Regions from separate parts of the Streptomyces sp. NPDC102283 genome, predicted to be linked through region 4. Evidence: riboswitches for the same ligand, from Rfam matches in the RefSeq annotation. Region 4 holds a riboswitch; each other region holds the start of a gene.

What was found. Region 4 has a riboswitch for cyclic di-AMP ahead of ACIRJT_RS13185 (transglycosylase family protein). Riboswitches for the same ligand answer to the same signal wherever they lie in the genome.
Region 1: linked by a shared signal. The riboswitch ahead of ACIRJT_RS02540 (NlpC/P60 family protein) and the one ahead of ACIRJT_RS13185 (transglycosylase family protein) in region 4 are both predicted to bind cyclic di-AMP.
Region 2: linked by a shared signal. The riboswitch ahead of ACIRJT_RS24570 (M23 family metallopeptidase) and the one ahead of ACIRJT_RS13185 (transglycosylase family protein) in region 4 are both predicted to bind cyclic di-AMP.
Region 3: linked by a shared signal. The riboswitch ahead of ACIRJT_RS05105 (transglycosylase SLT domain-containing protein) and the one ahead of ACIRJT_RS13185 (transglycosylase family protein) in region 4 are both predicted to bind cyclic di-AMP.

The regions. Positions count from the first base shown of each region.
Region 1 covers NZ_JBIWLQ010000001.1:503,829-511,640, forward strand. Annotated here, with positions in the region: gene ACIRJT_RS02510 (PspC domain-containing protein) at 1-533, shown strand, start outside; gene ACIRJT_RS02515 (response regulator transcription factor) at 530-1,225, shown strand; gene ACIRJT_RS02520 (GNAT family N-acetyltransferase) at 1,235-2,005, opposite strand; partial or broken gene ACIRJT_RS02525 (hypothetical protein) at 2,157-2,555, shown strand; gene ACIRJT_RS02530 (NlpC/P60 family protein) at 2,694-3,770, opposite strand; gene ACIRJT_RS02535 (hypothetical protein) at 4,041-4,394, shown strand; gene ACIRJT_RS02540 (NlpC/P60 family protein) at 4,438-5,646, opposite strand; cyclic di-AMP (ydaO/yuaA leader) riboswitch at 5,645-5,811, opposite strand; gene pcrA (DNA helicase PcrA) at 6,081-7,812, shown strand, end outside.
Region 2 covers NZ_JBIWLQ010000012.1:289,419-297,230, forward strand. Annotated here, with positions in the region: tRNA gene ACIRJT_RS24540 (tRNA-Lys) at 1-53, shown strand, start outside; gene ACIRJT_RS24545 (hypothetical protein) at 185-670, shown strand; gene ACIRJT_RS24550 (type II CAAX prenyl endopeptidase Rce1 family protein) at 752-1,552, opposite strand; tRNA gene ACIRJT_RS24555 (tRNA-Met) at 1,764-1,837, shown strand; gene ACIRJT_RS24560 (MerR family transcriptional regulator) at 1,945-2,691, shown strand; gene ACIRJT_RS24565 (PP2C family protein-serine/threonine phosphatase) at 2,833-4,053, shown strand; cyclic di-AMP (ydaO/yuaA leader) riboswitch at 4,346-4,498, shown strand; gene ACIRJT_RS24570 (M23 family metallopeptidase) at 4,510-5,541, shown strand; gene ACIRJT_RS24575 (aldo/keto reductase) at 5,699-6,643, shown strand; gene ACIRJT_RS24580 (PrsW family intramembrane metalloprotease) at 6,687-7,812, opposite strand, start outside.
Region 3 covers NZ_JBIWLQ010000002.1:141,407-149,218, forward strand. Annotated here, with positions in the region: gene ACIRJT_RS05090 (dihydrodipicolinate reductase) at 1-361, shown strand, start outside; gene ACIRJT_RS05095 (carboxymuconolactone decarboxylase family protein) at 358-840, shown strand; gene ACIRJT_RS05100 (GMC oxidoreductase) at 930-2,573, opposite strand; gene ACIRJT_RS05105 (transglycosylase SLT domain-containing protein) at 2,730-3,572, opposite strand; cyclic di-AMP (ydaO/yuaA leader) riboswitch at 3,578-3,765, opposite strand; gene ACIRJT_RS05110 (FAD-dependent oxidoreductase) at 4,218-5,609, shown strand; gene ACIRJT_RS05115 (SpoIIE family protein phosphatase) at 5,657-7,812, opposite strand, start outside.
Region 4 covers NZ_JBIWLQ010000005.1:380,719-388,530, forward strand. Annotated here, with positions in the region: gene ACIRJT_RS13160 (protein kinase) at 1-12, shown strand, start outside; gene ACIRJT_RS13165 (SurA N-terminal domain-containing protein) at 211-867, shown strand; gene ACIRJT_RS13170 (nucleoside triphosphate pyrophosphohydrolase) at 941-2,002, shown strand; gene ACIRJT_RS13175 (cytochrome P450) at 1,999-3,342, shown strand; gene ACIRJT_RS13180 (transglycosylase family protein) at 3,530-4,606, shown strand; cyclic di-AMP (ydaO/yuaA leader) riboswitch at 4,896-5,079, shown strand; gene ACIRJT_RS13185 (transglycosylase family protein) at 5,085-5,801, shown strand; gene eno (phosphopyruvate hydratase) at 6,125-7,405, shown strand; gene ACIRJT_RS13195 (septum formation initiator family protein) at 7,500-7,812, shown strand, end outside.

The DNA of each region.
Region 1 (7,812 bases), on a different contig from region 4:
TGCTGCACACCCTCACGCTGATCCAGCGCAACGCCGACGACGGCGGCGAGGTCAGACGCCTCGCCCGCGCCCAGGAACGCGAGCTGCGCAACTGGCTCTACAACCCCGAGGGCACCGGCAAGGACGAGGACGACGAGCCGGAGACCCTGGCCGAGGCGGTCAAGCGGGCCGCCGCCGAGGTCGAGGACAAGCACGGCGTCCCGCTGGAGGTCGTCGTGGTCGGCGACTGCCCCCTCGACGACAAGCTGACCGCGCAGATGCAGGCCGCGCGCGAGGCGATGGTCAACGCCGCCAAGTACGGTGGCGAGGGCGGCGCCGTCCAGGTCTTCGCGGAGGTCGAGGGCCGCACGGTCTTCGTGTCCGTACGGGACCGGGGTCCGGGATTCGACCTCGACGAGGTTCCCGGGGACAGGATGGGCGTACGAGAATCAATCATCGGCCGCATGCAGCGCAACGGCGGCAGCGCCCGGCTGCGTTCGGTGCCCGGCGGGGGCACCGAGGTCGAGCTGGAGATGGAGAGGGCGAGCGAATGACCGAGAACACCGAAGCCACCGGGGGCCCGGAGCGACGGGTACGGGTCGTGCTCGTCGACGACCACCGGATGTTCCGCACCGGGGTGCAGGCCGAGATCGGCCGCACCGAGGAGACCGGCGTCGAGGTGGTCGGCGAGGCCGCCGACGTCGACCAGGCGGTCACCGTCATCACGGCGACCCGCCCCGAGGTCGTCCTCCTCGACGTCCACCTCCCCGGCGGCGGCGGCGTCGAGGTGCTCCGCCGCTGCGCCCCCATGATGGGCACGGCCGAGAATCCGGTCCGCTTCCTCGCGCTGTCCGTCTCGGACGCCGCGGAGGACGTCATCGGCGTCATCCGGGGCGGTGCGCGCGGCTACGTCACCAAGACGATCACCGGCACCGACCTGGTGAACTCGGTCTTCCGCGTCCAGGAGGGCGACGCGGTCTTCTCGCCGCGGCTGGCCGGCTTCGTCCTGGACGCCTTCGCCTCCACGGACGCCCCGCCGGTCGACGAGGACCTGGACCGCCTCACCCAGCGCGAGCGCGAGGTGCTGCGGCTGATCGCCCGCGGTTACGCGTACAAGGAGATCGCCAAGCAGCTGTTCATCTCGGTGAAGACGGTCGAGTCGCACGTCTCGGCGGTCCTCAGGAAGCTCCAGCTCTCCAACCGGCACGAGCTGACCCGGTGGGCGACGGCTCGACGGCTGGTCTGAGACCGTTGCTCATCTGTCGGCCGACTCCAGCGAGATGTTGACCTTCTCGCCGATCCGGCGGTAGCCGATGCCCGCGTAGACCCGCTCGACGTCGGGGTCGCCCGGCTCCAGCCAGACCGCCCGGCACCCCTGGTCGAAGGCCCGTTCCGTCAGCCAGGCGGAGAGCGCGGCGCCCACACCCCGGCGGCGGCAGCGGGCGGCGACGGCGAGTCCGGCCAGCTCGCTCAGGCCGTCGATCGCGGCCGAGCAGCCGCCCGCCCCGGCCGGCGTACCGTCGAGGACGGCCAGTGCGGCGACCCCGTCGCCGGAGGCCGCCGCCCGCAGCCAGTCGGTCGTTCCCTGCTCGGGCTCGCCCTCGCCGCCGAAGCCGTGGTGCTGGACGCGGGCGGCCTCGGTGAACTCCGCCTCGGTGGACGGTGTGTCGACGCTCAGACCGTCGACCGGCTTCGGCGGCCGGAGGTCCTCGCGGCCGCAGGCGAGCAGCGGGGCGCGGTTCTCCACGGTGAAACCGGCGGCCAGCAGGGCCGGTTCGACGGCCGGGGCCCAGGCCGGCAGGAACTCCAGACGGGGAAGCCGTTCGTGCTTCCCGAACGCGTCGACCAGGGCCGTCACATCGTCCGCCGTGGGTTCCGCGCCCCGGTCGGGGATGGCGTAGTTGGCGTACTTCAGCTCCCAGCCCGGATTGTGCCGGACGGTGAACGGTCCCACCCGGTAGTGGTCCGGGGAGCGCAGCGCGAGCGCCCGGGCGTAGTCCTGGACGGCGTTCGCCATCGACGTCATACGGGAGTTCCTTCGGTGGGGGATCGGGACCGGCTGCGGGTGCCGATGTCAGTTGTCGGCCGGTGTCCGTATTACCTGGGGCTTCTGTATTACCTGGGGCTTCTGTGTGTTGTCCAGGTTCTCTGTCGGGGCCTTGTCCGGGTGAACAGTCCGTTCTCCGGCGAGTCGTGTTGATGATGTCCTGGCAGTAGCGGCGGACGTGAGGCGCTTGAAGAAGGCCGGAGACGCGGTGCTTTTCATACCGGCAGCACGACGTGATGCGGCGCTGGTCTCACCCGACGATTTCGCCGGCCTGCGGGACATCGCTCTGGCCGAGAGCGCCGCGGCATCGGGGACGTTGAAGGGCCTGGAGGCCGGCCCCGGCAGGATAAGAACCGACCTCTCGTCACAGCGACGGGTCTTGCTGGTCACGGATGCACCCAACGTGGCCCGGCCGGTGTCGGCGGCGCGGGACGAGGCGAAGGTGTCGGTGCTGCGGGCGTCCTTCACGGCGGTGGCGGACCGGCAGGTTCTCGGACGACGAGTGACGGTGTACGAACGGCGCTTGTAGCGCGTCACGTGGACGTATGGGTACAGCGTCCCGGCGCTGTGCCGAGCGGATACCCAGCCGGGCCATTCGTACGTCACGTTGATGACAAGTCACCCGGAGGGCGACATCTCCACTCGGCACCCGAACCTGCGCGGCGGACTATGCCACCCGGGTCGCTCCGGCGAAAGGCATCTGATCGACGGGCGCGATGCGGACCGGCGCTCCGGGGCGCGGGGCGTGAATCATTTGGCCGCCGCCGATGTAGAGGCCGACATGGCTGATCCCGGAGTAGAAGAACACCAGGTCGCCGGGGGCCAGTTCGGAGCGGGGGACCCGGGCTCCGGCGTTGATCTGGGTGTAGGTGGTGCGCGGCAGGCTCACGCCCGCCGCCTTCCAGGCCGCCTGGGTCAGGCCCGAGCAGTCGAAGGCGTTCGGGCCCGTCGCGCCCCAGACGTACGGCTTGCCGATCGCGCCGTTTGCGAAGGCGATGGCCCGGGCGGCGCGGGAGTTGGGCGCGGCGACCGGGACGCGGTTGGCGGCGCGGTCGGCGTGGTCCGGGCCGCCGCCGTGCCGGGCGTCGGCGGCGCGTTCGTACGCGGCGCGCTCGTCGGCGGTCAGGGTGTCCAGCAGCCTGCGGGCGTCGGCCAGTTTGGCGCGGATCGCGGTGCGGTGTTCGCGCAGCTCGGCGCGCCGGGCGGCGAGGCGTTCGGTCTCCTGGTCGGCGCGGGCCTTGACGCGGGTGATCCGGGAGACCTGCCGCCGGATGCCGTGCAGCAGGCCGCTCTGCCGGTCGCCCACCCGGTCGAGGTAGGAGGCGCGTTGCAGAAAGGCGTCGGGGTCGGAGGAGAGCGCCAGTCGCAGGGTCGGGTCCAGGGTGCCGCTGCGGTACTGCGCGGTGGCCAGTGAACCGAGGGCGTGCCGGGCGGTGTTGAGGCGGGCGGTGCGGCGGGCTGCCTCGTCGGTCAGGGAGTCGACGGCGCGGGTGGCGGCGGCCGCCTCCTCCTTCGCCCCGTTGTACTTCTCGGTGGCGACCTCGGCGTCGTGGTAGAGCCGGTCGACCTTCACCCGGACCTGCGCGGCGGTGGGGGCCGGTTCGGCGGGGGCCGCGCCCGCTCCGGTGACCGAGCCGGCGGTGGCGGCCCCGGCGAGCGCCAGGGTGGCGGCGGTGCGGGCAGCAGAGCCGGTGAGCGGGCGCTGCTTGGGTTTTCGGTGGGTTGACCTGCGGTGCGCTGCCACGGGGGTGGCATCCTTCCTGTCGGCTGCCCGCCGGGGGATACCGGAGGGTCCGTGAAGGACGCTAATCCTGGTGCGGGGAAAAGAGTCGCCATGACTGCTATTGCCCTGATGTGACGTTTCACCGGCCATGGTTGATCACCGATACTCCCGCACACCTGGGCAACGCGGTCAATTCCTGAGGAGGTGCACGAGGAGGCACACAAGGGGGCACATAAGGAAGGCTTGCCTCACTGAAAGGTAAAACCTTGGCCATGGTTAGGCTCCGGAGCCATGGACGTACTCATCAATGTCTTCGTCGCCCTGCACATCATCGGCATCGCCTCCCTGCTGGGCGGCTTCCTGACGCAGATGAAGGCCATGGGAGCGGGCACCGCCCGCTTCACCCCCGCCATGCTGCACGGCGCGCTGACCATGCTCGTCACCGGCATCGCCCTGGTCGGACTCAACCAGGCCGACGACCAGACCGTGAACAACGTCAAGATCGGCATCAAGCTCGCGCTGCTGGTCGTGATCCTCGCCCTCGTCTACGTCAAGCGGGACGACGAGACGGTGGACAAGGGGGCGTTCGCCGCCGTCGGCGGGCTGACGGCCGCCAACATCTTCATCGCCACGGTCTGGACCTGAGGCTTTCCGGGGGCGGCCGCCGAGAAGCCGTCCCCGACGCGTACTACGCCGGGCGCACGCTCCCGTAGATCGGCATGGAGTAGATCGACTCCTCGCGCACGTTCGCACCCGGCTTCGGGGCGTGGATCATCATCCCGTCGCCCTTGTAGATGCCGACGTGGCTGATGTCGTCGTAGAAGAAGACCAGGTCCCCCGGCTTCAGGTCGGACGTGGCGACCCGGGTCCCGACCTCCACCTGGTCCCAGGTGGTCCGGGGCAGGGTCACGCCCGCCTCCCGCCACGCCGCCTGCGTCAGTCCCGAGCAGTCGTAACTGGAAGGGCCCGACGCGCCCCACACGTACGGCTTCCCGATCTGTGCGCGGGCGAAGGCGAGCACCTTCTCCGCCTTGGCGGCGTAGCCGGTGCCCGTACCGGTGCCCGTACCGTTACCGGAGCCGGGGTCCGTGCCCGTACCGGAACCGGAACCCGTGCCCGAGCCGCCGCCGGACTCCTTCGCGGCCTCCTCGCGGGCCTTCTCCTCGGCCTCGGCCCTCTCCTTCGCCTCGGCGGCCTGCCGGGCGGCCAGCTTCGCCGCCTTCTCCTTCGCCTCGGCCTCCTGTCTGCGCTCCAGCTCCGCCAGCCGCGCCTTCTCCTCGGCGGTCAGCCTCGACAGCAGGCCCCGGGCCTCGGTGAGCCTGGTCTGCACGTCCTTCTTGCTGGAGGCGAGCGTGGCCTGCGTCTCGGTGAGGGTCTCCAGGCTCTTCACCGCCTCCGCGCGCTTCTTCGCCGCCGAGGCCTGCTGCGTACGGAAATCGCTGACGGCCTTCTGCTGCCGCTCCGTCGCCCGGTCCATCATCCGGCTCTGGTCGAAGTACCCCTGCGGGTTCTCCGCCAGGAAGAACGTCGCCATGGGCGTGATGCCGCCACTGCGGTACTGGGCCGCCGCGTAGGAGCCCAGCGCCCGACGCGCCTCGTTGATCTTCTCGGTCCGCTTCGCCACGTCGGAGAGCAGCGTGTCGACCTTCGTCCGCTGGGACGCGGAGGCTGCCTTGGCCCGGTTGTACTCCTGGGTCGCGGTGCCCGCCTGCCGGTACAGGGCGTCGACCTTCTTCTGGACTTCCTCGATGCCGGGCTTCGGCTCCGCGGGCGCGGCCGTGGCGCTCTGCGTGGAGAGCAGCGTCACGGAGGCCAGCGCGACCGTCGTCAGCCCGACGGCGGGGGTGGTGGTGCGCACCTTCGTGCGCGGCTTGCGGTGCGATGCCAAGACCGGCATCTCCTTCCGTGGACCGCCTACCGGGTTAGCTGTCGGGTTCGGACGGAACGGAAGGCTGTCCTACGGTCCGGCTGCGAGGGCACGGACCGATTCACCCCGGTGTCGCGTGTGGGTCCCCGGTTCCGAACCGCCAGGGCGGCAGGACGGATTCGGCAGAGGCGCCCGTCAGGCGTGGTTCGCCTCAGGGAGGTACGGGCCACCTGACCGAGCACGCTAGCCAACCGGCCCCACCGCTGGGAAGGACGATGAGCGATATGCCCGATACATTTTCGTGACCTTTCCGGTTCAGGGCTCCGGCACCCCTTCCGACCGGGCGATCCTTCACGGAACGTCGACGTCCGGTCTCCGTGCGTACGGGTGGCGGCGTGGTGCGAGCGGCCCCTTCTCGCCTTCGGCCGAAGGTTGTCGGTCCGGCCGCCTAGACTCGGGAGGCGATGAGCAGCCTCTTTGACGACAGTTTCCTGACCGGCCTCCAGTCCGCGGAGGACGGCCCCCCGCCGCCCCCCGAGGACCACGCGCCCGAAGCGGTGCCGGAGGGACTCTTCGAGGGCGTCTACGACGCGCCTCCGCCGCCCCGGGACGGGTATTACCGGGACGGTCACCCCCGCCCGGCGATCGACCCCGCCGCGCTGCTCGACGGGCTGAACACCGAGCAGCGCGCCGCCGTCGTGCACGCCGGGTCCCCGCTGCTCATCGTCGCCGGGGCCGGCTCCGGCAAGACCCGGGTCCTCACCCACCGCATCGCCCATCTGCTGGCCGAGCGCGGGACGCATCCCGGGCAGATCCTCGCGATCACCTTCACCAACAAGGCCGCGGGCGAGATGAAGGAGCGCGTCGAGCAGCTCGTCGGCCCCCGCGCCAACGCCATGTGGGTCATGACCTTCCACAGCGCGTGCGTCCGCATCCTGCGCCGCGAGTCGAAGAAGCTCGGCTTCACCTCGTCGTTCTCGATCTACGACGCCGCCGACTCCAAGCGCCTGATGGCCCTGGTCTGCCGCGACCTCGACCTGGACCCGAAGCAGTTCCCGCCGAAGTCCTTCACCGCCAAGGTCTCCAACCTCAAGAACGAGCTCATCGACGAGGAGACCTTCGCCGGGCAGGCCGCGGACGGTTTCGAGAAGACCCTGGCCCAGGCGTACGCGCTCTACCAGGCCCGCCTGCGCGAGGCCAACGCCCTGGACTTCGACGACATCATCATGACGACGGTCCACCTGCTCCAGGCCTTCCCGGACGTCGCCGAGCACTACCGCCGCCGCTTCCGCCACGTCCTCGTCGACGAGTACCAGGACACCAACCACGCCCAGTACACCCTGGTACGGGAGCTGGTCGGCCCGGCCGGGGAGGCCGACGCACCCGCCGAGCTGTGCGTGGTGGGCGACGCGGACCAGTCGATCTACGCCTTCCGGGGCGCGACCATCCGCAACATCCTCCAGTTCGAGGAGGACTACCCGAGCGCCACGACGATCCTGCTGGAGCAGAACTACCGCTCCACACAGACGATCCTCTCCGCCGCCAACGCCGTCATCGAGCGCAACGAGAGCCGCCGCCCCAAGAACCTCTGGACCAACGCCGGCAGCGGCGCCCGCATCACCGGCTACGTCGCCGACACCGAGCACGACGAGGCGCAGTTCGTCGCCGACGAGATCGACCGGCTCACCGACGCGGGCGACGCCAAGGCGGGCGACGTCGCCGTCTTCTACCGGACCAACGCCCAGTCCCGCGTCTTCGAAGAGATCTTCATCCGCGTCGGCCTGCCCTACAAGGTCGTCGGCGGTGTGCGCTTCTACGAGCGCAAGGAGGTCCGCGACGTCCTGGCCTACCTCCGGGTCCTCGCCAACCCCGAGGACACCGTCCCGCTGCGCCGCATCCTCAACGTCCCCAAGCGCGGCATCGGCGACCGCGCCGAAGCGATGATCGACGCCCTGTCGATGCGCGAGAAGATCTCCTTCCCGCAGGCGCTGCGCCGCGTCGACGAGGCGTACGGCATGGCCGCCCGCTCGTCCAACGCCGTCAAGCGCTTCAACACGCTGATGGAGGAGCTCCGCACGATCGTCGAGTCCGGCGCCGGGCCCGCCGTCGTGCTGGAGGCGGTCCTGGAGCGCACGGGCTATCTCGCCGAGCTCCAGGCCTCCACCGACCCGCAGGACGAGACCCGCATCGAGAACC
Region 2 (7,812 bases), on a different contig from region 4:
AGAGCAGCGGACTTTTAATCCGTTGGTTGTGGGTTCGAGTCCCACACGGCCTACCTCTCGGCCCCAGGTCAGAGCACTGCTCCGGCCTGGGGCCGCTGCTTGTCCGGGTTCCTTTCGGCAAGGTGCTCCCCGTGAGGCGGGCGATAGTATCCGCGACCTGCTGTCGAGCTGAGGAGCCGGGCGCATGACGACCATTGCCGTGACCGGGCACATGGACCTGACCGACGAGACCGTGCCCCTGGTACGGGCCGCGTTGCGCGAGCTGCTCGCCGAGTACAGCGACGACCTGACGGGGGTGTCCTGCATAGCCGCCGGATCCGACAGCCTCTTCGCGGAAGTCGTCACAGCCATCGGTGGCCGTCTCGTCGTGGTGATCCCCTCCCGGGACTACCGGGAAGCGAAGGTCGGGCCCGACCACGCCGCTGTCTTCGACCACTTGGTCGAAGCCGCCGGGGAAGTGGAGACGCTGCCGCACCCGAGAGCGAACAGGGCTGCCTACGAGGCGGCCAACGCCGAGCTGCTGCGCCGTGCCGACCGCCTCGTCGCGGTCTGGGACGGCACGCCTCCGTCGGGAAAGGGCGGCGGTACCGCCGACACCGTCGAGCTGGCCCGGCAGGCGGGGCTGGCGGTCGACGTGATCTGGCCGGCCGGAGCCGCTCGGCGCGGGTGACGCCGAACGCGGGAAGTGCCGACGCCCGCGGCCGGCGCGGTGTCGTCGCGGCCGGCGGTGAGAGGGCGTGAGGGGGCGAGGTCAGGCGGGGGCCTTCTCCGCGTCGGGTTCGATGGAGCGGCGCCTGACGAGCAGCACGATGATCAGGACGGCCTGGAGGACGATGATGAGGGCCATGCCCGGGGACGCCTGGGGCTCGTCGCCGACGAGGTTGGAGAACAGGCTGGTGTCCCACAGCCCGTGCACGAGCATCGGCAGCAGGATGACGCCGCCGACGCGGAGGCACAGGTAGAAGAAGTAGCCCGACGTGGAGACGATGAGCGCCTGGAGGACGGCCTGCGCACCCGCCCCGATGGCGTTGCTGACGTGGACGAGGCCGAAGACGAGCGAGGAGAAGAGGGCGACCTTGCCCTCGGTGAGCCCGGCCCGGCGGAAGACCTGCACGCCGATGCCCCGGAACATGAGCTCCTCGCCCACGCCGACGAACAGGCCCAACAGGAGCAGGCAGGCCACCAGGGAGACGCTCTGGTCGCCGAGGTGACCGTAGTTCAGGCCTAGCAGGGCGACGGCCAGCATGGAGGCCGGGACCCAGCGCACCCAGCGGCGAACGGGTGCGCGGTAGTGCAGGACCTCGCCCCACCAGCCGAGCCAGGTCACGACGGCGGCGGCGAAGACGATCGACGCCCCGATCGGGATCAGAGCGTTGCGCACGAGGGATTCCGTGGTGGGGAACGCGCTGTCGGAGGAGCTGGTGTCCACGCCGGTCAGGAGTCCCAGGCCCTGGATGATGCCCGCGTACACGACGACGATCACCAGGAACCACGGCCACGCCAGTCGTCGCCCCGGCCGGCCGTCCCGTATCGCGCCCGTCTCGTCCCGCACCCGCGTCACCCTCTTCTCCGATGGCGCGAGCACTGCCGTCGCTCCGCCTGCCGTAGCCACACGGTCAGGTGCGGACTTTCCCAAAGATCTCATGCGGAACAGGGCAAAAGCCATGAGGTTCCCTGGGGTCGACGCCCCGGACCCCGGCCGGGGAGCTGATCCGTAATTGGTCGAAGGCGTGCCGGGAATGCCGTAGAGTTGTGTTTACCGACGCGGGGTGGAGCAGCTCGGTAGCTCGCTGGGCTCATAACCCAGAGGTCGCAGGTTCAAATCCTGTCCCCGCTACTGAAGACCCGGGCCCGGCACGCACAGCGTGCCGGGCCCGGGTCGTTTGCGGCGCCGTGCTGGTCAGGCTTGACCTTGACGCAGCGTAAAGATCTAGCGTTTCCGGCATGGAGTGGTCCATTCAGGAAATCGCCCGACAGGCCGGCACCACGAGCCGCACGCTCCGGCACTACGGAGACCTCGGCCTCCTCACGCCGAGCCGGATCGGGAGCAACGGCTACCGCTACTACGACCAGGACGCCCTCGTCCGGCTGCAGCGCATCCTGCTGCTGCGTGAGCTCGGTCTCTCGCTGCCCGCCATCAAGGACGTGCTCGTGGGGCAGCGGGACACCGCGGTGGCGCTGCGGGCGCATCTGCGGCTGCTCGAACAGGAACAGGCGCGCATCGGGCGGCAGATCGCCTCGGTGCGGACCACTCTCCACAAGACGCAGGAGGGGATGGAACTCATGGCCGATGAAGTGTTCGACGGCTTCGACCACACCGCCCACGAGCAGGAGGTCACCGAGCGCTGGGGCCGGGACGCGTACGAGGAGGGCGACCGCTGGTGGCGTTCGCTCGGGGACGAGCGGAAGAAGGCCTTCCAGGACGAGCACGAGGCCATCGCGCGCGCCTGGGGCCGGGCCAGGGAGGCGGGGCTCGCCGCCGACGGGGCGAAGGCGCAGGACCTCGCGCGGCGGCACTGCGCGTGGCTGTCCTCGGCCAAGGAGCCCAGCCGTTCGTACGTGATCGGGCTCGGCGAGATGTATGTCGCCGACCCTCGCTTCGGAAAGAACTACGATCGCTACGGGGACGGCACCGCCGCCTTCGTACGGGACGCACTGACGGTATACGCGGAACACCGGCTCTCCGACTGACCACGGAAGGCCGGACCGCCGTCCGCCTTCCCCCTATTCGGCCGATGCGGAGCAGCCGCTCGGCGCGGCTCCGGGAAGCCTGGGCGGGGCGCTGTACCGTCCGCAGCCGTGGGTGGACCGGGCAGGAGTGCACAGGTGGGGATGGCCGACGAGCGGCGCAGCGGCACGGCGGGGAGTTTCGACGCCGTGGGCCGGGTGGTGTTCGGGTCCCGGGAGGGGCAGCTGACGTCCGACGGGCGGCGCACCGGGCGGTTCGTCCGGATGCTGCCCGCCCTGCTGATCCTCGGCGGGCTGGTGTTCGACTGGCTGGCTCCGCCCAACTTCACGGCGGTTCCGCTGTTCGTCGCGGCCCCGTTGGTCGCCGCGCCGTTCTTCTCGAAGTCCCGGACCGTCCGTACGGGGATCGCCGCGGTCCTCTCCGTCATCGCGATGCGCCTCTCCGACGGGACGTCCACCCAGGTGGTCCCGGTCATCGAGATGATCACCGTGCTCACGGCCTCGGTGCTGGCCCTCGTCATCAACGGCGTCGTACGGCGCGGCAACGAGCAGCTGGCCTCGGCCCGGGTCATCGCGGAGACCGCCATGCGGGCCGTGCTGCCGACCCCGGCCGAGCGGATCGGCGGGCTCCAGGTGGCCGCGCGGTACGAGGCGGCGCAGGCGGACGAGTTCGTGGGCGGTGACCTGTTCGCCGTCGCGGACACCCCGTACGGCGTACGTGTCGTCGTCGGAGACGTACGCGGCAAGGGGCTGGACGCCGTCGAGGCGGTGGCGGTGATCATCGGGGCGTTCCGGGAGGCGGCCGAGCAGGAGCGTTCGCTGGAGGGCGTCGCTCAGCGGCTGGAGCGGGCGCTGGCCCGGGAGGGGACGCGGCGGTACGGGCTGGACGCCATGGAGGGGTTCATCACCGCCGTGCTGGCCGAGATCCCGCCCGGTGCGGCCTCGTTGCGCCTCGTCAACCGCGGTCACCCCGAGCCGATCCTGCTGCACGCGGACGGCGGCCTGGAGGTGCTGGCGCCCTCGGTGCCCGCCATGCCGCTGGGGATGGACCTGGGGGTGTGGCCGGACCGGTCCGACGAGTGGGCGATGCCCGCCGGGGCGACGCTCCTCGCCTTCACGGACGGCCTGTCCGAGGCCCGGGACCCGAACGGGGTCTTCTACGATCCGGCGGCCCGGCTGCGCGGCCGGATCTTCCCGGGACCGGAGGAGTTGCTGTCGGCGCTGACGGACGACGTACGGCTGCACACCGGCGGGCGGACCACGGACGACATGGCGCTCATCGCGGTCGGCCGGCCGGCGGAGGGGCAGCCCGTGCGCCGGACGACGGTGAAGATCGTGGGCCGGGGCGACGACTCCGGGCGGTGACGGGGCGTCGGCGGGCCGCCGGGAGATCAGCGGCAGGGCGGCGGTGGGGCGTCGGCGGGGTGAGGACACGGTGCGTGATCGAAGAGCACCGCTCCGCATAACACTTGACACACCGTCAGAAAAAGTGGTGTGGCTGAGTCGCGGTCAAGTCGCCCGATTGCGCCCGTTTGCCACCCGTACATCCCTGCCGTGTTCGTTAATGATCAACAGGAACAGCTTGGAATAGGGCCCGTCTGTCTATTAACGTTCGATAACGCAGCGCGGTCGTCACAGCCGTCGTCAGAGACGGCGCCGCGCGCGAGCGCCGAATTCCGCAAGGGAACCGGGGAACCACCTACATGGGGTGAATCGGACGCCTGCGTCTCGTGAGAGACGGAGGGGCCCGTAGGAGACCTTCCTGCTCCGAACCCGTCAGCTAACCCGGTAGGCGAGAAGGAAGGAAAGGAGTGCGCCCACGTGGCGTCCAACAAGCCTGCCCCTGAGGCCCCGTCACCCTTCAGTGCCGACACCTTCGGCGACGGGGAGCGCACCTGGGAGGAATGGAACCCCACCGCGGAGTCCATCCGTCCCGTGCGCGGCAAGCACCGCGTGGCCAAGCAGCGTGGTCTCGCCCGTAGCTCCACCGTCCTCGGGGTCGGTGTCATAGCGGCCGTCGGTGCGGGCGGCATGGCCACCGCGCAGGACAAGGCGCCGGTCTCCATCTCTCTTCCCGATTCCATCGTGGACAACCTCCCCGACGCCAAGTCCCTTCCCGGCGTCGGGTCTTTGATGTCCGACGAGGCGGAGGCCGCCCCGGTCGCCGCGTCCGCGCCGCTCACCACCGCCGGCCTCACCAGCGCCGAGGCGGAGCAGGGCACCGACGCCGGCGAGGCGCTGCGCGCCCGGATCCTCCAGCAGGCCGAGCAGCAGCAGGCCAGCGCCGACGCCGAGGCCAAGGCCGCCGCCGAGAAGGCAGCGGCCGAGACCGCCGCCGCCGAGGCCAAGCAGCAGCAGGACGAGGCCGAGGCCGCGGCCGCCGCGAAGAAGAAGGCGGCGGAGGAAGCGGCGAAGAAGAAGGCGGAGGCCGAGCGCCTCGCCAAGCTGGCCGCCAGCTTCTCCCTCCCCACCTCCTCGTACACGATCAGCTCGACCTACGGTCAGTCCGGCGCGATGTGGTCCTCCGGCCAGCACACCGGCCTCGACTTCGCCGGGTCCACCGGTGCGCCGCTCAAGGCCGTGCACAGCGGCACGATCACGTCGGCCGGCTGGTCGGGCTCGTACGGCTACCGCACGGTGCTCCAGCTCGATGACGGCACGGAGATCTGGTACGCCCACCAGTCCTCGATCGACGTCTCGGTCGGCCAGAAGGTCACCACCGGCCAGACCATCGGCCGCATGGGCGCCACCGGCAACGTGACCGGCACCCACCTCCACCTGGAGGTCCGCACCGCGGGCGGTTCCGCGATGGACCCGCTGGCCTGGCTGAACAGCAAGGGCCTGAACGTCTGACCTCCCGGCCCCGCGGCTGACGTCCCTCGTCGCCGCCACGCAACCCCGGCAGCCCTGACGCACACCCCCCGACGTCAGGGCTGCCGGTCTGTCCGGGCACGGCATCGCCCGCCGGGCGACGGAATACCGCACCCGCCCCGGCCCGTTGAACCCGCACATGACTTCCGCGCGCACTCTCGGCTCCTCCGACCTCCAGGTCTTCCCCCTCGCCCTCGGCGGCAACGTCTTCGGGTGGACGGCGGACGAGGACCAGTCCTTCGCCGTCCTGGACGCCTACGTCGCGGCCGGCGGCAACTTCGTCGACACCGCCGACGCGTACTCCGCCTGGGTCGAGGGCAACGAGGGCGGTGAGTCGGAGACCGTCATCGGCAAGTGGCTCGCCTCCCGCTCCAACCGGGCCGACATCGTCGTCGCCACCAAGGCCGGCGCCCATCCCGACCACCGGGGTCTGGCCGCCGGCACCATCAAGGGCGCGGCCGAGGCATCGCTGCGCCGCCTCGGCACCGACCACATCGACCTCTACTACACGCACTTCGACGACGAGACCGTCCCGGTCGAGGAGATCATCACCGCCCTCGACCAGCTGGTGAAGGAGGGCAAGGTGCGTCACATCGCTGCCTCCAACATCAGCCCCGAGCGCCTGCGCGCCTCCCTCGACTTCTCCGAGCGCGAGGGCCTCGCCCGGTACGTCGCCCTCCAGCCGCACTACAACCTGGTCTCCCGCGACACCTACGAGGGCGGTCTCCAGGACACCGCGGCCCGCGCCGGCCTCGCCGCCGTCCCGTACTACGCGCTCGCCTCCGGCTTCCTCACCGGCAAGTACCGCCCCGGTACGACCGTGGAGAGCGCCCGCTCGGCGAAGGCGGGCGGGCACCTGGAGTCGGAGCAGGGCCGCAGGGTGCTGGCCGCCCTCGACCGGGTCGCCGGGGAACGGGACGCCGAGATCGCCACGGTCGCCCTCGCCTGGCTCGCCGCACAGCCGACCGTCGCCGCCCCGATCGCCTCCGCCCGTACGGTCGAACAGCTCCCCGCCCTCGTCGCGGTCGCCGACCTGCGGCTGACCGACGACGAACTCGCCCTGCTCACCGAGGCGTCGGCCTGACGGAACCGGACGCCGGCGCCCCCGACGTCCGCTGCGGCTACGGCTACGTCGGCGGGCGACGGTGGCTGGGTGGCGCGCTGCCGTACGGCTGGGGCGGCGGGTAGGCGGCGGGGCCGTATCCGGACGCGTGTCCGTGCGTCTGTCCGTATCCGGGTGTGTGCCCGGGGCCGTAGGCGTGTCCGTACCCGTTGCCGTACCCGTGCCCGTCGGCGTACCCGCCTCCGTTTCCGTACGGCGACGGCATGGCGCGGGCGTGGTGGGCGCCCGGGCGGGCCGCGGCCCTGCCCCGCGTCCGGTCCGGCTGCCAGTGGCGGGCCAGGTCGCGGGCCATGCCCCGGGCCCGCATGGAGGAGAGCGCCGACGGCTCGGCGGGGGTGAGCCAGCCTGCCGCCGCGTAGGCGGGCAGCTCGGCCGCGAGGGCCCGCAGCTCCCGCTGGCGCGACCAGATCGCCAGCCAGGTCACCAGGCCGAACGCCGGGACCATGACGATCCCGTACACGGCGTAGAAGCCGTACGGTCCGAAGGACGACGAGCCGTTCCACAAGGCGTGCAGACCCATGGCCAGCACCAGCCCGAGCAGTGGCAGGGCGATCCGGCGGACCCGGTGGCGGCGGGCGCTGACGGCCGCGAAGCCGAAGCCGAGGCCGGTGAGGACCGTGAACAGGGGGTGCGCGAACGGCGACATCACGATCCGCACGAAGAACGTCCCGGCCGTCACCGAGGCGAACCCGGAGCTGCCCAGCTGCTGGTCCTCGCCGAAGGCGTTGCCCAGATAGAGGATGTTCTCGGTGAACGCGAAGCCCGTCGCGGTGAAGCCGGCGACGACGACGCCGTCCACCACCCCGCTGAACTCCCGTCTGCGGAACAGGAAGATCAGCAGCACGGCCGCCGCCTTCGCGCTCTCCTCGACCACGGGGGCGATCACCGTCGCCCCCAGGGTGTCGGCGCTCGCCGGATCGGCCGTCGCGGTCGCTATCCAGCGCGTCGCGAACGAGTTGGCGATGATCGCGACGAGCGCGGCGGCGCACGCGCCCCAGGCGAAGGAGAACAGCAGATTCCGCCAGGGCCCCGGCTCGACCCGGTCCAGCCAGCGGAAGGCCGCCATCAGGAGCGGCACCGGAAGCACCGCCAGGCCGAGACCGACGAGGAACCCCTCCGGGCCGGTCTGC
Region 3 (7,812 bases), on a different contig from region 4:
CGAGTTCGCGGCGGGCACCCAGGGGGCGGTGCGCTTCGAGGTACAGGGCATCGTGGACGGCGTGCCGCGCATCGTCATCGAGCACATCACCCGGATCCATCCCTCGTGCGCCCCGGACTGGCCGTCCCCGCCGGACGGAGTGGGCGCGCACCGGGTGGTGATCGAGGGCCGCCCCCGTATCGAGGTGACGGTCGAGGCCTCCGACGAGGACGAGAACCGGTCGGCGGGCGGGAACGCCACCGCGGTCGGGCGGCTCGTCTGCGCCATCGACTGGCTGGTGGACGCGGAGCCGGGCCTGTACGACGCACTGGACGTTCCGCTGCGGCCTGCGGTCGGCAGGCTGGGAAGGAGACCGGCATGATCATCGATGTTCCGGAGGGCCAGGAGCCCATCGGTTACGTATGGGGGGAGATGGTCCCCGGCATCGGCATGGCCGCCGCCACCTTCTCGATGTCCGTGTACGAGCACACGACCCTGGGGCTGCGGGAGTTCGAGGCGGCCAGGCTGCGGGTCGCGCAGATCAACGGGTGCCTGTTCTGCCTGGACTGGCGGACCGAGCGGGACGGGGCGAAGGTCGAGGAGGAGTTCGCCGGGGCGGTGACCGAGTGGCGTACGACCGACGCCTTCGACGAGCGGACCCGGCTCGCGGCGGAGTACGCCGAGCGGTACACCCTCGACCACCACGGTCTGGACGACGCCTTCTGGAAGCGGATGACCGCGCACTACAGCCAGGCGGAGATCGTGGAGCTGACGATGAGCATCGGCTCGTGGCTGGCGTTCGGACGGCTCAACCACGTGCTGGGGATCGACGCGGTGTGCGTCCTGCCCGGTCACGGGTGACAGGCGGACGCCTCCTGACGGAGTCCGGGGCCGCCGGGTTGGCACTCCCGGCCCCGGACTCTCCGTGACTCCCCGTGTCCTCGGGTCGCCTACAGATCGGTGGCGATGATCCGTTCGATGTTGCGCTCGGCGAGCGCGGTGATGGTGACGAACGGGTTCACACTGGTGTTGCCGGGGATCAGTGCGCCGTCGATGACGTACAGGCCCGTGTAGCCGTGCAGCCGGCCGTAGTTGTCGGTGGCCTTGTCCAGGACCGCGCCGCCCAGCGGGTGGTAGGTGAGGTGGTCGCCCCAGATCTTGTGGACGCCGAAGAGGTCCGTGCGGTAGATCGTCCCTTCCTTCCGATTGATCTTGTCGAAGATCGTCTTCGCGGCGTCGATGGACGGCTGCTTCCACGCCGTCTGCCAGTTCAGTTCGGCCTTCCCCGCAGCCGCGTTCCAGGTGAACTGGGCCCGGTTCGGGTTCTTGGTGATGGAGAGGTAGAACGAGGCCCACGTCTCGATCCCGGTGGGCAGCGGCGCGACTTCGGCGAACGCTCCGCCGGCGTCCCAGTTGTCGATGCCGCCGGTGGGGATGGACGACTGCACCTGCCCCGTCGGGTCCCAGAGGTGATTGGCCCGGCCGCACATGACGTTGCCGTTGTCGCCCCAGCCCCTGCCGACCTCGCTGTTGAGGAGGGGCAGCGCACCGGTGGCCTTGAGGCCGACGAGCAGCTTGCTGGTGCCGACGCTGCCCGCGGCGAAGAACACCCTGTCCGCCGTGACGGTCTTGGTGGCGGCCGTCCGGCCGACGGTGTCCAGCTGGTCGATGAGCACCGTGTAGCCGCCGCCCGGGGCCGGGGTGACCGTGGTGACCTTGTGGAGCGGGGAGATGGTGACCCGGCCGGTGGCCCTGATCCGGTCGAGGTAGGTCTTCTGGAGCGATTTCTTGCCGTAGTTGTTGCCGTAGAGGATCTCGGCGTCCAGGGCCGACTTGGGAACGGTCCCGGCCGCCTCCTGCTTCATGTAGTCCCAGTCGTAGACGGCGGGGACGAAGAGGAACGGGAAGCCGGAGCGCTGGGCGTGCTTCCGGCCGACCCGGGCGTACTGGTAGCAGTCGACGCTGTCGAACCAGGCGGGGTCGATGGTGGTGACGCCCAGTCCGCTGTTGGCGCGCGGGTAGTAGGTGCTGTACATCTCCTGGGCGTTCACGGTGGGGAGGATCGCGCCGAAGTTCTCCCGGCGCGGGGTGACGGCCATACCGCCGTTGACCAGGGACCCGCCGCCCACGCCGCGGCCCTGGTAGACCGTGATGCCGGCGAACTCCTCGGCGTCCAGGATGCCGGTGTAGCGGTTGACGCCCTTGTCGATGGGGAAGCCGAGGAAGTTGCTCAGCGGCTGCTTGGTCCGGGTCCGCAGCCAGAAGGAGCGGTCGTCGGGCCTGGTGGTGTTGGCGAAGATCTTGCCGTCCGCGCCCGGAGTGTCCCAGGCCATGCCCATCTCGACCATATGGACGTCGACCCCGGCCTGGGCGAGCCGGAGGGCGGCCACGGAGCCGCCGTATCCGGTGCCGACGACCAGGACCGGCACCCGGGCGCCGGAGCCGATCGGCGCTGATGCCGCCCGGACGCCCGCCCACGCCGGTGCGGTGTGCCCGGCGATCGCCGCAGCACCCAGAAGAGAACCTGTTCCAGCGATGAATTTCCGACGCGAAACACCCTTGGTCTCGCCATTCCACTTGCTAGTTTCGCTCATGTGACATCCCTCACTCTCGACAGAGTGGAACAGGTTCTACTGTCGATCGCGTGGTAAGTCACTAGAAACCCGGGGGTAACTTCCCGGCATCGCCCGGCATGACGGAGGGGCCCCGGACCATGAGGTCCGGGGCCCCTCGGGCTCGGGCGAGGAGGATCAGTAGGCGCCGAAGACGTTGTCGATCGAGCCGTACCGGTCCGCGGCGTAGTTGCACGCGGCCGTGATGTTGGCGACCGGGTCGTAGCTGTCGGTCGAGGTGCCGGGCACGTGGTAGGCCTGGAAGGTCGGGTCGATGACCTGGAGCAGCCCCTTGGACGGGGTGCCCTTGACCGCGTTGGAGTCCCAGTTGTTGATCGCGGCCGGGTTGCCCGAGGACTCGCGCAGGATGTTGCGGTGGATGCCCTCGTAGGTGCCGGGGATGCCCTGTTCGGCCATGACCGCCAGGGACTCCTTGATCCAGCCGTCGAGGTCGTTCGTGTACGTGACGGCCTTCTCGGCGGCCGGAGCGGCCTTTGCCACGGGAGCGGCGTCGATGCGCTCCGAACGGTCGGCGCGGTCCGCCTCTCCGCCGCGCGCGGCGGACGGGGAAGCCTTGGCGGCCTTGTCCACCTTGCCGCCCGAAGGGGCCTCGGCCTTGGTTCCGAGGGCCAGCTTGATACCGGGGTGAATAAGATCGGGATTCTCTCCGACGATCTTCCGGTTGCCTTCGTACAGCTTCTCCCAGCCGCCGCTGACGGAATATGCGCGGGCGATCTTGGAAAGCGTTTCACCGGCCGCGACGGAATGCTGGGCGGGCGCGGCCTTCACGGCGGAATCCGCTTGGGCCACCGAGGTGGGCGCTACGGCCTGCTGCGGCGCGGCGGTGGGCGCGGGGGCCGCGAAGGCACTGGTGGCACCGATCACCGGGAGGGCGAGAACGGCTCCGCCGACGGTCACGACGGCGAGGCCGCGACGCAGCGAGGTGGACTGGGGACGACGGTGCTTACCCTGTGCGGGCATGGGGGATTTCCTCTCCGGCGCCTGCGAGGTGAGCTGTCGGGTTCAGACGGGAGATGTCTGGCCGCACGCTCGTGCGACTTCACCCCAAGCCGTTCCGGTTACGGATCGGCGACTTACCTGGGTCCCCCGCTCCTGCCGTACGTGAGTGGGTTTCGGATTCCCGGACGGCGGCAGGATTCGGCGTTCCATCCGGATTGACGGTGACCGTAGGCGAGAAACGCCGAACAGAACAAGCCCCGCATTCCGGATTTCCCTTTACATACAAGATCGAAAGGCGGAATTGCCGGATCGGGTCGCTCCGTCACTCCGTCAACTTTCCTCACACAGAAGGGAACCAATGCTTCCGCTTCCACGTCCGCGCCCCCGGACGTGACGCTCACCACTCCCTTGCGACGATGGCGAAAACAAGCTCCAACGAATGCCTCAACATCCCCGATAAGCCCCTTATGGAACAGGGCGCCTAAAAGAAACAAATCACCCATAACGACACAGGTAAACGGACTAATCGGACACTTTAGGCAGGGCCGGTCGGAGAGCCCGCGGGGCGATCGCTTACGGTGTGCGGTGGAGACTAGTAAGCCAACCCTTACCTCCGACGTACGCTGTACCTGCCCGCGTTCGCCCGCCCCGAAGGATCACCACGCCATGACACGCCCCGTCCGCGTCGCCATTGTCGGAGCCGGCCCCGCCGGTATCTACGCTGCGGACGCGCTGCTCAAATCCGAGGTCTGCCAGGACCCGGGGGTCTCTATCGACCTCTTCGAGCGCATGCCCGCGCCCTTCGGTCTGATCCGTTACGGCGTGGCCCCCGACCACCCGCGGATCAAGGGCATCGTCAAGGCTCTGCACCAGGTGCTGGACAAGCCCCAGATCCGTCTCTTCGGGAACGTCAGCTACCCGCACGACATCGGCCTGGACGACCTGCGGTCGTTCTACGACGCGGTGATCTTCTCCACCGGCGCCGAGGCCGACCGGGCGCTCGACGTGCCCGGCATCCAGCTGGAGGGCTCCTACGGCGCGGCCGAGTTCGTCTCCTGGTACGACGGACACCCCGAGGTCCCGCGCACCTGGCCGCTCACCGCGGAGAAGGTCGCCGTGCTCGGCGTCGGGAACGTGGCGCTGGACGTGGCACGCGTCCTGGCCAAGACGGCGGACGAGCTGCTGCCCACCGAGATCCCGGACAACGTGTACCAGGGCCTCAAGGAGAACAAGGCGCTGGAGGTGCACGTGTTCGGGCGGCGTGGCCCCGCACAGGCCAAGTTCAGCCCGATGGAGCTGCGGGAGCTGGACCACTCCCCCAACATCGAGGTCATCGTCAACCCCGAGGACATCGAGTACGACGAGGGCTCCATCGCGACCCGCCGGGAGAACAAGCAGGCCAACATGGTCGCGCAGACCCTGGAGAACTGGGCGATCCGCGACGTCGGCGACCGCCCGCACAAGCTGTTCCTGCACTTCTTCGAGTCCCCGGTCGAGATCCTCGGCGAGGACGGCAAGGTCGTGGCACTGCGCACCGAGCGCACCGAGCTGGACGGCACCGGCAACGTCCGGGGCACCGGTCGGTTCACCGACTGGGACATGCAGAGCGTCTACCGCGCCGTCGGCTACTACTCGGAGGAGCTGCCCAAGCTCCCCTTCGACGTGACCTCCGGCACCGTGCCGCACGAGGCGGGCCGCGTCATCGCCGGCGACGAGCACATGAGCTCGGTCTACGTCACCGGTTGGATCAAGCGCGGTCCGATCGGTCTGATCGGGCACACCAAGGGCGACGCCAACGAGACGGTCGCCTGTGTCCTGGAGGACCGTGCCGCCGGGCGGCTGCCCGAGCCGGCGACGCCCGCCCCGGAGGCCGTCGAGGCCTTCCTGGAAGACCGCGGCGTGCGCTACACGACCTGGGAGGGCTGGCACAGGCTGGACGCCCACGAGCAGGCACTGGGCGCGGCCCAGGGCCGTGAGCGGGTCAAGGTCGTGGAGCGCGAGGGCATGCTGGAGGCCTCCGGCTCCTTCGTGCCGACCGAGCGTCCCGCCGACGCCTGATCAGCGTTGATCTGCGCTTGATCAGCGCCTGATCGACAGTGCGGCCTCTAGGGGGCCGGATCCGGGGCGCCCGCCGTGCGCCCCGGGTCCGGCCTCCTGAACGTGCGCCACAGGTCGGGTCCGGGCGCCCGGACCTCCCGGGTCCTCCGGGCCGCCGGAGTCCCGGCCCACCGGGCGGCGAGCAGGATCGCGATGTCGTCGGGGCGGTCGACGGCCGCCCTGGCCTCTCCGATGACCTGGTCGGCCGTCTCGGCCAGGGGGACCGCACCGATGCGTTCGACAGTGGCCCGCAGCCGCTCGATCCCCTCGTCGATGTCCGTCCCGGGGCGCTCGATCAGCCCGTCCGTGAACAGGGCGAGCATCGCCCCCGGTTCGAGGCGCATCTCCGTGACCGGGTAGGCGGCGTGGCCGTCGATCCCGAGCACGATGCCGCCGGGCAGGTCCAGCACTTCCGTCCGGCCGTCCGGCCGCCGCAGTACAGGCTGCGGATGCCCCGCCCTCACCGCGCGGGCCACTCCGGTCACCGGGTCCAGGGTGATGTAACAGCAGCTCGCGAACTGTCCCGGGTCGAGGTCGATGAGCAGCCGGTTCGTCCCGCTCATCACCTCCTGCGGATCATGGTTGCTCAGCGCGAACGCCCTCACCGCACTGCGCAGTTGACCCATGGTCGCGGCGGCGGAGACACCATGCCCCTGTACGTCGCCGATGATCAGGGCGAGTTCGTGGCCGGTCTCGATGACGTCGTACCAGTCGCCGCCCACGTCCATGCCCTGGGTGCCGGAGAGGTAGCGCCCCAGGGTGTCCACCCCGTCCACTTCGGGCAGCCGGTGCGGCAGCAGGGCGTCCTGGAGTCCGCGGGCGAGGGCCGCCTCGCTGTCGTAGCGCCGGGCACGCTTCAGGGCCTGGGCGATGAGTCCGGCCAGTGCCGTCAGGACCGTACGTTCCTCCGGGCTGAAGCCGCGAGGGCGGTCGAAGCCGAGAATGCAGGAGCCGACCGGCCGCCCCGAGGCGATCAGCGGCAGGAACGCTCGCGCTCCGACGTCCGCGTCGATCGGAATGCCCGGGTAGGCCTCGGCCAGGCGCTGCATGGACTCGAAGAACATCGGGCGGCCCGTCGTCAGGGTCTCCACCCCGGGAATGCTGACGTCGAGCTCGACCCCTTCGAAGCGGTCGAGGAAACCCTTCGGGAACCCTGTCTCCCAGGCCAGGTGGAGGTGGCCCTCGTCCAGCAGGTAGATGGCGAGCTGGCGGCCACCGAACGCGGGCAGCAACTCCTCCGTGACCACTGCGGAGACCTGACGTGCCGTGACCGCCTCGGTCAGCGCGATGGCGAGGGCCACCGGCCGGTACAGCGCCGAGGAACGGTCGGCGGTCGAGCCGATGCCCAGGCCGGGCGCGGTGACCGAGCCCGGGGCGTAGTCCGGCCGGTCGGTCGCCTGGAGGACGACGCTCACCCCGTCGTGGCCCGGGTACAGGGACACCGACAGCCAGCGTGACGGGGGGCGGCGGGCGAGGAAGTGGACGGGCTCGTCGGCCATCAGGGCGGCCCGGTAGTGGTCCTCGTAGGCCTCGTGCCCGAACCACGGCAGTGCCTGCCACACGACGTGACCCACGAGCTCCGCCCTGGTGTGGCCGAGCAGCTCTTCGGCGAGGCCGTTCGCGTAGGTGATCCGGCCCAGTCTGTCGAGGGAGAGGACACCGCGGGGCAGCCGGTCGGCGGCTTCCGGAACGACGGGGCCCGCTCCGAGGTCGACCAGGAAGCCGCTCAGACGACCGGCGGACGCATCGCCGTCCGGGTGCGTCCAGCGGCCGGAGAGCTCCAGCAGATGGGACCGGCCGTCGGGGCCGCGCAGCCTCATCCGGCGGACGACCGGTTCGGCCGATTCCATCGTCCGGCGGGCCAGCGCCCACAGTCCGTACACGTCCTCCGGGACGAGCCGTTCGGCGAGCGCGTCGACGGTGCCCGGGAAGGCGGCGGGCTCGAATCCGAGGATGGCGCAGAGTTCGTCGTCGGCGGCGACCCGCCCGGAGTGCAGGTCCCACTCGAAGCGGCCGACCCGCACGGGGGGCGCGGTGGCGGCGGGCAGTTGCACGGGGACCGGCTCGGTCTCCCATACGCAGTCGATGCCCCGCCGCCCCAGATCGGTGAGCGCGTCACCGAGCCGGTGGCCCAGGCGGTGCAGCCGGTCGCCGTCGGCGGGGG
Region 4 (7,812 bases):
CGCGGGGGCTGACAGCACCCCCGTAACCGCCCCTGCCGGAACACCTTCCCGACCGCTTTTCCGACCATTCTCCCGACCGCTTTCCCGACCACATCCCCAACTCCTCCCGAATCGTTGGTCGAATCAGTGGCACCGGCCACCTCCACTGCCTAACATCGATCACCGCAAGGCTTTGTGCACTGATGCACAAACTCTCCCCGGGAGGCTCCTTTGCACCGCCGTCGTCGCACCGCGCTCGCCGTCCTCGCCGCGACCCTCGTCGCCGCGCCGCTCCTTACGGCCTGCGGCAACCAGTCCCACCCCGGCGCCGCGGCCGTCGTGGGCGGCGAGCGGATCGAGGTGTCGACGGTCCAGGACCGCGCCGCGGACGTCCGCAGCGCCCAGGAGAGCTCCCCGGAGGCCGACCAGCTGGTGAACAAGTCGGGCCAGCTCAACCGCGCCAAGCTGCACGGGCTGATCTTCGGCCGGATCCTCGACCGCGCCGCCGCGGACGCGGGGGTCAAGGTCACCCGCAAGGAGATCCAGGAGATGCGGAGGGCCAGCGGCGCCCAGCAGGGCGGCGAGAAGCGGTTCGAGGCGATGATGCTCCAGCAGCGCTGGGTCGCCCCGGACCAGATCGACACCGACATGCGCCAGGAGGTCCAGCTCCCGAAGCTGGCCGAGGCGCTCGGCGCGGACCTCGGCACACCGGCCGGCCAGCAGGTCGTCGGCGAGGCCCTCACCAAGGCGTCGAAGGCCCTCGACATCGACGTCAACCCGCGCTTCGGCACCTGGGACGACCAGAAGATGCAGCTCGGCAACTACAGCGCGCCCTGGATCACCCAGGTCACCGAGTTCGCGCCGAAGGACTCCCCGGCGGGTGCCTGAACCGGCGGCGCTTGAACCGGCGCGTGCCTGAACCGGCGGGTCGGGGGCCCGGGGCCGGAGGTAGGTTCGCAGAGTGAACGCCGAAACCCCCGACGCCCCCGTCGAGACCCCCGCGGACCCCGGCCGGGTCGTCCTGCTCACCGCCAGCCACCGGGTCGCGCCCGGCCTGCTGTCCTGGCCGGCCTGGCAGACGCTGCACGCGGCCGACCGGGTCCTCGTCGCCGGCCCGGACCACCCGCAGCTCCCCTATCTCCGCGAGGCGGGCGTAAGCGTCGAGCACGCCACGCCCTCGGCCGACGAACTGGTCGCCGACTGCGCGGGCGGCCGGACCGTCGTCGTCCTGGTCGGGGGTGAGGGCGACAGCCGCCTGACGGACGGCCTGGCCCGGCTCGGCGGCTCGGGCCGGGTGGCCATGCCGGACCTGGAACTGCTCCCCGGCTCCTACGACCTGCCCGGGGCCCGCCTGCTGGACCTGGTCCAGGTCATGGACCGCATCCGCCGCGAGTGCCCCTGGACCTCGCGGAAGACGCACCGGGGCCTCGCCAAGTACGCCATCGAGGAGGCGTACGAGCTGGTCGAGGCGATCGAGGACGGCGACCGGGACGAACTGCGCGAGGAACTCGGCGACGTCCTGCTCCAGGTCGTCTTCCACGCGCGGATCGCCGAGGAAGGCCGCCCGGAGGACGGGGCGGAGCCCTTCGCCATCGACGATGTCGCGGGCGGCCTGGTCGAGAAGCTGATCCACCGCCACCCGCACGTCTTCGGGGACGAGAGCGCCGAGACCCCCGAGGACGTCCACGCGCACTGGCTGCGCACCAAGGCGATCGAGAAGCAGCGCACGTCGGTCACCGAAGGCGTCCCCCTCGGCCAGCCCGGCCTGGCCCTCGCAGCGAAGCTCGCGAGCCGCGTCCGTACGGCGGATCTCGATGTCCCCCTCCCCACGGGCGACACCATCGGCTACGAACTCCTGGCCCTCGCCGTCTCCGCCGAGGCGAACGGCACCGACCCGGAGGCCGCCCTGCGCGCCGCCGCCCGCGCCTACCGCGACGCGATCGTGGCGGCGGAGGGCGGGACGAACCGCGCCGGGAAGCTGCGGGAAGACGTCGGTCTGCCGACCGATACCGTCAAGGAGTGAACGACAGCCCCGCCCCACGCACCCCCGAGCCCTCCGCCTGCCCCCACAGCACCGCCCCGAGCGGGGCCGTCCCGGCGGCCCCCGCCCCGGAACTCTTCACCTGGGAGTTCGCCACCGACCCCTACCCGGCCTACGCCTGGCTCCGTGAGCACCGACCGGTGCACCGCACCTCGCTGCCCAGCGGGGTCGAGGCCTGGCTGGTGACGCGGTACGGGGACGCCAAGGAAGCGCTCGCCGACGCGCGGCTCTCCAAGAACCCGGCCAACCACGCCGAGTCGCCGCACGCCAAGGGGAAGACGGGGATCCCGGGGGAGCGCAAGGCGGAGCTGATGACGCATCTGCTCAATATCGACCCGCCGGACCACACCCGGCTGCGCCGGCTCGTGTCCAAGGCGTTCACCCCGCGCCGGGTCGCGGAGTTCGCGCCCCGCGTGCAGGAGTTGACGGACCGGCTCATCGACGACTTCGTGGAGAAGGGGAACGCCGACCTCATCCACGACTTCGCCTTCCCGCTCCCCATCTACGCCATCTGCGACCTGCTCGGCGTCCCCCGCGAGGACCAGGACGACTTCCGGGACTGGGCGGGCATGATGATCCGGCACGGCGGCGGGCCGCGCGGCGGGGTCGCCCGGTCGGTGAAGAAGATGCGCGGCTACCTCGCCGAACTCATCCACCGCAAGAGGGAGAACCCGGGCGACGACCTGATCTCCGGACTGATCCGGGCCAGCGACCACGGCGAGCACCTCACGGAGAACGAGGCGGCGGCCATGGCGTTCATCCTGCTGTTCGCCGGGTTCGAGACGACGGTCAACCTCATCGGCAACGGGACCTACGCGCTGCTGCGCCACCCCGAGCAGCGCGCCCGGCTGGAGGCCTCCCTGGCGGCGGGGGAGGACGCGCTGCTCGCCACCGGCATCGAGGAACTGCTCCGGTTCGACGGGCCGGTCGAGATGGCGACCTGGCGGTACGCCACCGAGGCGCTGACCCTGGGCGGCGAGGAGATCGCCGCCGGGGATCCCGTGCTGGTGGTGCTGGCGGCGGCCGACCGCGACCCGGAGCGGTTCACGGATCCGGACACCCTGGACCTTGCACGGCGTGACAATCAGCACCTCGGATACGGGCACGGCATCCACTACTGCCTGGGAGCGCCGCTGGCCAGGCTGGAGGGCCAGACCGCGCTGGCCACGCTGTTGAGACGCCTTCCTGACCTGCGACTTGCAGGAGAAGCTGGCGATTTGCGCTGGCGTGGCGGGCTCATCATGCGTGGTCTGCGCACTCTTCCGGTCGAGTTCGAACCGGGTAGCCGATCCGAAAAAAGTGACACAGTGTCAACTCTGTGACTTTCACGTGATCTGCGCTGCATCGACTTGTGACACACGTTCGAGTCCCGCTAGGTTCACGGTTCGACGCGTCGGTCGCACCTTGCTCACGCGTCACCTGTGCGCCGAAGCAGACACGGAGTCCGGCACGGAATCCGCTGCGCGGCGCCCAGGTCACTCGCTTGTCAGTCGCACGGAAGGCATACCCATGGGCTCCGCGAACGGCAGACACCGCCGCCCTCGTCAGGCACCCGCCATCATCGTCGCCGCAGGCGTGACGGGATCGGCCATCGCCATCCCGCTGCTCGGCGCAGGCGGCGCGCAGGCCGCCGAGGCCACCACCTGGGACCGGGTCGCCGAGTGCGAGAGCGGCGGCATGTGGAGCGCCGATCTCGGCAACGGCTACTACGGCGGGCTCCAGTTCTCGCAGGAGACCTGGTCGGCGTACGGCGGGACGGCGTTCGCACCCCGCGCCGACCTCGCCAGCCGCTCGCAGCAGATCTCGGTGGCCGAGAAGGTGCTGGACGACCAGGGCCCGAAGGCGTGGCCCAGCTGCGCCGTCATCTCCGGCCTCGCACTGGACGGCGGCCTGCCGGGCGTCGACCCGGGCACCTCGCCGTCCGCGGACCCGTCCGCCGATCCGTCGGCGGACCCCTCGGCCGACCCGACGACCGGCCCGACCGGTGAAGCGGACGCACCCGGCGAAACGGGTGAATCCGGCAAGTCCGGAGAAGCTGATGAATCCGGCAAGGGTGAGAAGGGTGACGAGGCGGACAAGGGTGGCAGTGGTGGCGCGGAGAAGGGGAGTGAGCGCCCCGACTCCTCGGTGACGCCCTCCGTCCCGCCCGCCCCCGACGCCTCGGACCCCTCCACGGTCCCCGACGCCTCGGCGGGCGAGGACGGCAGGGCGGGCAAGCACCGGGGCGCCCCCGCGCCCGAGGAGGCCGACGCGGGCCGGACGGACGGCCCCCGCGAATCCGGCCGGCACGCCTCGCGCGGTGACGGCGACGCGCGGGACGGCGGCGCTGCGGCCTCCGGCGGGTACACGGTGCGGCCCGGCGACAACCTCTGGGCGATCGCCGACGCGCAGGAGATCCCCGGCGGCTGGACCGGCCTGTACGAGGCGAACAAGGGCCTCCTGGGCTCCGACCCGGACCTGATCCTGCCCGGCCAGAACCTGGAACTGGGCCTGGACCGGGATGCGGACAGGAGCGCGGACAAGAGTGCGGACAAGGCGGCGCCGGAGGGTGCCGGGGCGTCCGCCGGGGCGCCCGCCGCCAACTGATCGAATTCGGGAAAACCCCCCGAAAATCGGGGCAGTTAAGAGACCTATGTCCACTTTTGCGTAAGTGAGACATGGGTCTCTTTGCTTCAACTGGCGCTTTTCGTCCGGCCGGTCCGGGCGTATCGCCCCCCACCTGCGGAAACGGCCCGCAGGCCACCGCGAGTTCGGGTTGATTGCCCCCTATGTCCATCTTTGAATGTCGGGGTTGCCTGTGTTTACGGTCGGAACCGCTCGCACCGCGGGCCCCGTCGACCGTCACGCCGAATCCTGCCGTCGGTCGAAGGGAACAGACGCGTAAGCGCCGTAGGCAGGAGCGGGGGACCCAGGTAGGCCGCCGGGTCCGGACGCCTCGTCGAGACCGACGAGGACGTACGGGAACGGCTTGGGGTGAAGTCGCGAGCAGCACCGTGCGACCGGGCAACTCATCAGCCCGAACCCGACAGCTCACCTCGTAGGCGTCGGTGAGGAGATTCGTTCCATGCTGCTGAACAGCAAGGGCAAGCACCGCCGCCCGTCCAAGGCCACCCGCATCGCCACCCTCGCGGGTGTCACCGGCGCCGCCATCGCCGTCCCGCTGATGGGCGCGACCAACGCTTCCGCCGCCTCCGTCGAGACCTGGGACGCCGTCGCCCAGTGCGAGTCCGGTGGCAACTGGTCCATCAACACCGGCAACGGCTACTACGGCGGACTGCAGTTCTCGCAGTCCAGCTGGGCCGCCGCCGGCGGTACGCAGTACGCCTCCCGTGCCGACCTGGCCTCCAAGGACCAGCAGATCGCCACCGCCGAGAAGCTTCTCGACCTGCAGGGCCCGGGCGCCTGGGCCTGCGCTGGCGCCGGCGGCCTCACCAACGACGGTGTGGACCCGGGCGTGAACACCGGCTCCGGCTCCGGCGAGAGCAAGCCCGAGCAGGCCCAGCCCGAGCGCCAGGCCGAGCAGCCCACCACGCGCTCCGAGCAGCGCACCGCTCCGCAGGCCGAGAAGAAGGCCGAGAGCAAGAAGACCGTCACCACCCCGACCGGCGAGAAGGTCCAGAAGGGCGACGGCGAGTACAAGGTCGAGGCCGGCGACACCCTGAGCACCATCGCCGGGGCGGAGGGCGTCAAGGGCGGCTGGAGCAAGCTCTTCGACCTCAACGACGACATCGTCAAGGACGCGGACCTGATCTTCCCGGGCCAGCAGCTCCACCTGAAGTAATCGCCGTCTCTCCTCCCCGGAGGGGAAGCGTCCGGCGGCACTTCCCCTCGCACGGCTTCCCGGCCCGGCGCGCTCGTCCCCCCAGCGCGCCGGGCCGGGTTCTTCGTGGGAGGCGGAGGCCCGTGGACTCGTATTCGTTCACCTCTTGTTGTTACCGCTCAGTAGATTTCTAGAGTTTTGTCCCGTGATGCAGGCCCTTGGGTCCTTTTTCGTCCCAGGAGGCGGGCGGTCGGCTGGCCGACGCGGCCGGGCCCGATAGGCTCGTGCCGCAAGGCCACAGTGACCCTGCACAACCAGTGTCAGATCCCAGAAGGAGATGCCTCGTGCCGTCCATCGACGTCGTCGTAGCCAGGGAAATCCTCGACTCCCGCGGCAACCCCACGGTCGAGGTCGAGGTTGGCCTCGACGACGGCAGCACGGGCCGTGCTGCTGTTCCGTCCGGCGCCTCCACCGGTGCGTTCGAGGCCATTGAGCTTCGCGACGGTGACCCCAACCGCTACATGGGCAAGGGCGTCGAGAAGGCCGTCCTCGCCGTCATCGAGCAGATCGGCCCGGAGCTCGTCGGGTACGACGCCACCGAGCAGCGCCTCATCGACCAGGCGATGTTCGACCTGGACGCCACCGAGAACAAGGCCTCGCTCGGCGCGAACGCCATCCTCGGCGTCTCGCTCGCCGTCGCGCACGCCGCCTCCGAGGCGTCCGACCTGCCGCTCTTCCGTTACCTCGGCGGCCCGAACGCGCACCTGCTGCCCGTTCCGATGATGAACATCCTGAACGGCGGCTCGCACGCCGACTCCAACGTGGACGTCCAGGAGTTCATGATCGCTCCGATCGGCGCGGAGTCCTTCTCCGAGGCCCTGCGCTGGGGCGCGGAGGTCTATCACACGCTGAAGAAGGTCCTCAAGACCAAGGGCCTGTCCACCGGACTCGGGGACGAGGGCGGCTTCGCCCCGAACCTGGAGTCCAACCGCGCCGCCCTGGACCTCATCGTCGAGGCCATCAAGGAGGCCGGTTACGTCCCGGGCCGCGACATCGCGCTCGCGCTCGACGTCGCCGCGTCCGAGTTCTACAAGGACGGCGTCTACGAGTTCGAGGGCAAGTCCCGCTCGGCCGCCGAGATGACCGAGTACTACGAGGAGCTCGTCTCCGCGTACCCGCTGGTCTCCATCGAGGACCCGCTGTACGAGGACGACTGGGCCGGCTGGAAGGTCATCACCGACCGCATCGGCGCCAAGGTGCAGATCGTCGGCGACGACCTCTTCGTCACCAACCCCGAGCGCCTCGCCCGCGGCATCGAGGAGGGCTCCGCCAACGCCCTGCTCGTGAAGGTCAACCAGATCGGTTCGCTGACCGAGACCCTGGACGCCGTCGAGCTGGCCCAGCGCAACGGCTTCAAGTGCATGATGTCGCACCGCTCCGGCGAGACCGAGGACGTCACCATCGCGGACCTCGCCGTCGCCGTGAACTGCGGCCAGATCAAGACCGGCGCCCCGGCCCGTTCGGACCGCGTCGCCAAGTACAACCAGCTGCTGCGCATCGAGGAGATCCTCGACGACGCCGCGGTGTACGCGGGTCGTTCCGCCTTCCCGCGCTTCAAGGGCTGACCCGTAGCGTCAAGACGGTAGCCTCCGCCCGTCCCCGCACCCGGTCCCGTACCGTGTGCGGGGACGGACGTATGTAACGGGGAGGCGGGGAGACATGGCCGGGAAGGACCGTGACCGGTTCTCCACCGCGACCAGGCTGCGACTGCTCGGCGAGCAGACCGCGGCCCGCGTGTACCGATCCCAGAACCGCCGGCAGGCCCGCCGCTCCCGGCTCACCGGCCGGGCCGCGTTCCTGGCGCTGGTGGTCTGCTCCCTGGTGGTGGCGCTCGCCTACCCGATGCGGCAGTACGTCTCCCAACGCGACGAGATCGCCGAGCAGGAGCGGCTCTCCCAGCAGGCGGAGCAGCGCACCGAGGAGCTGCGGGACGAGAAGGCGCGGCTCCAGGACGACGCGTACATCATGCGGC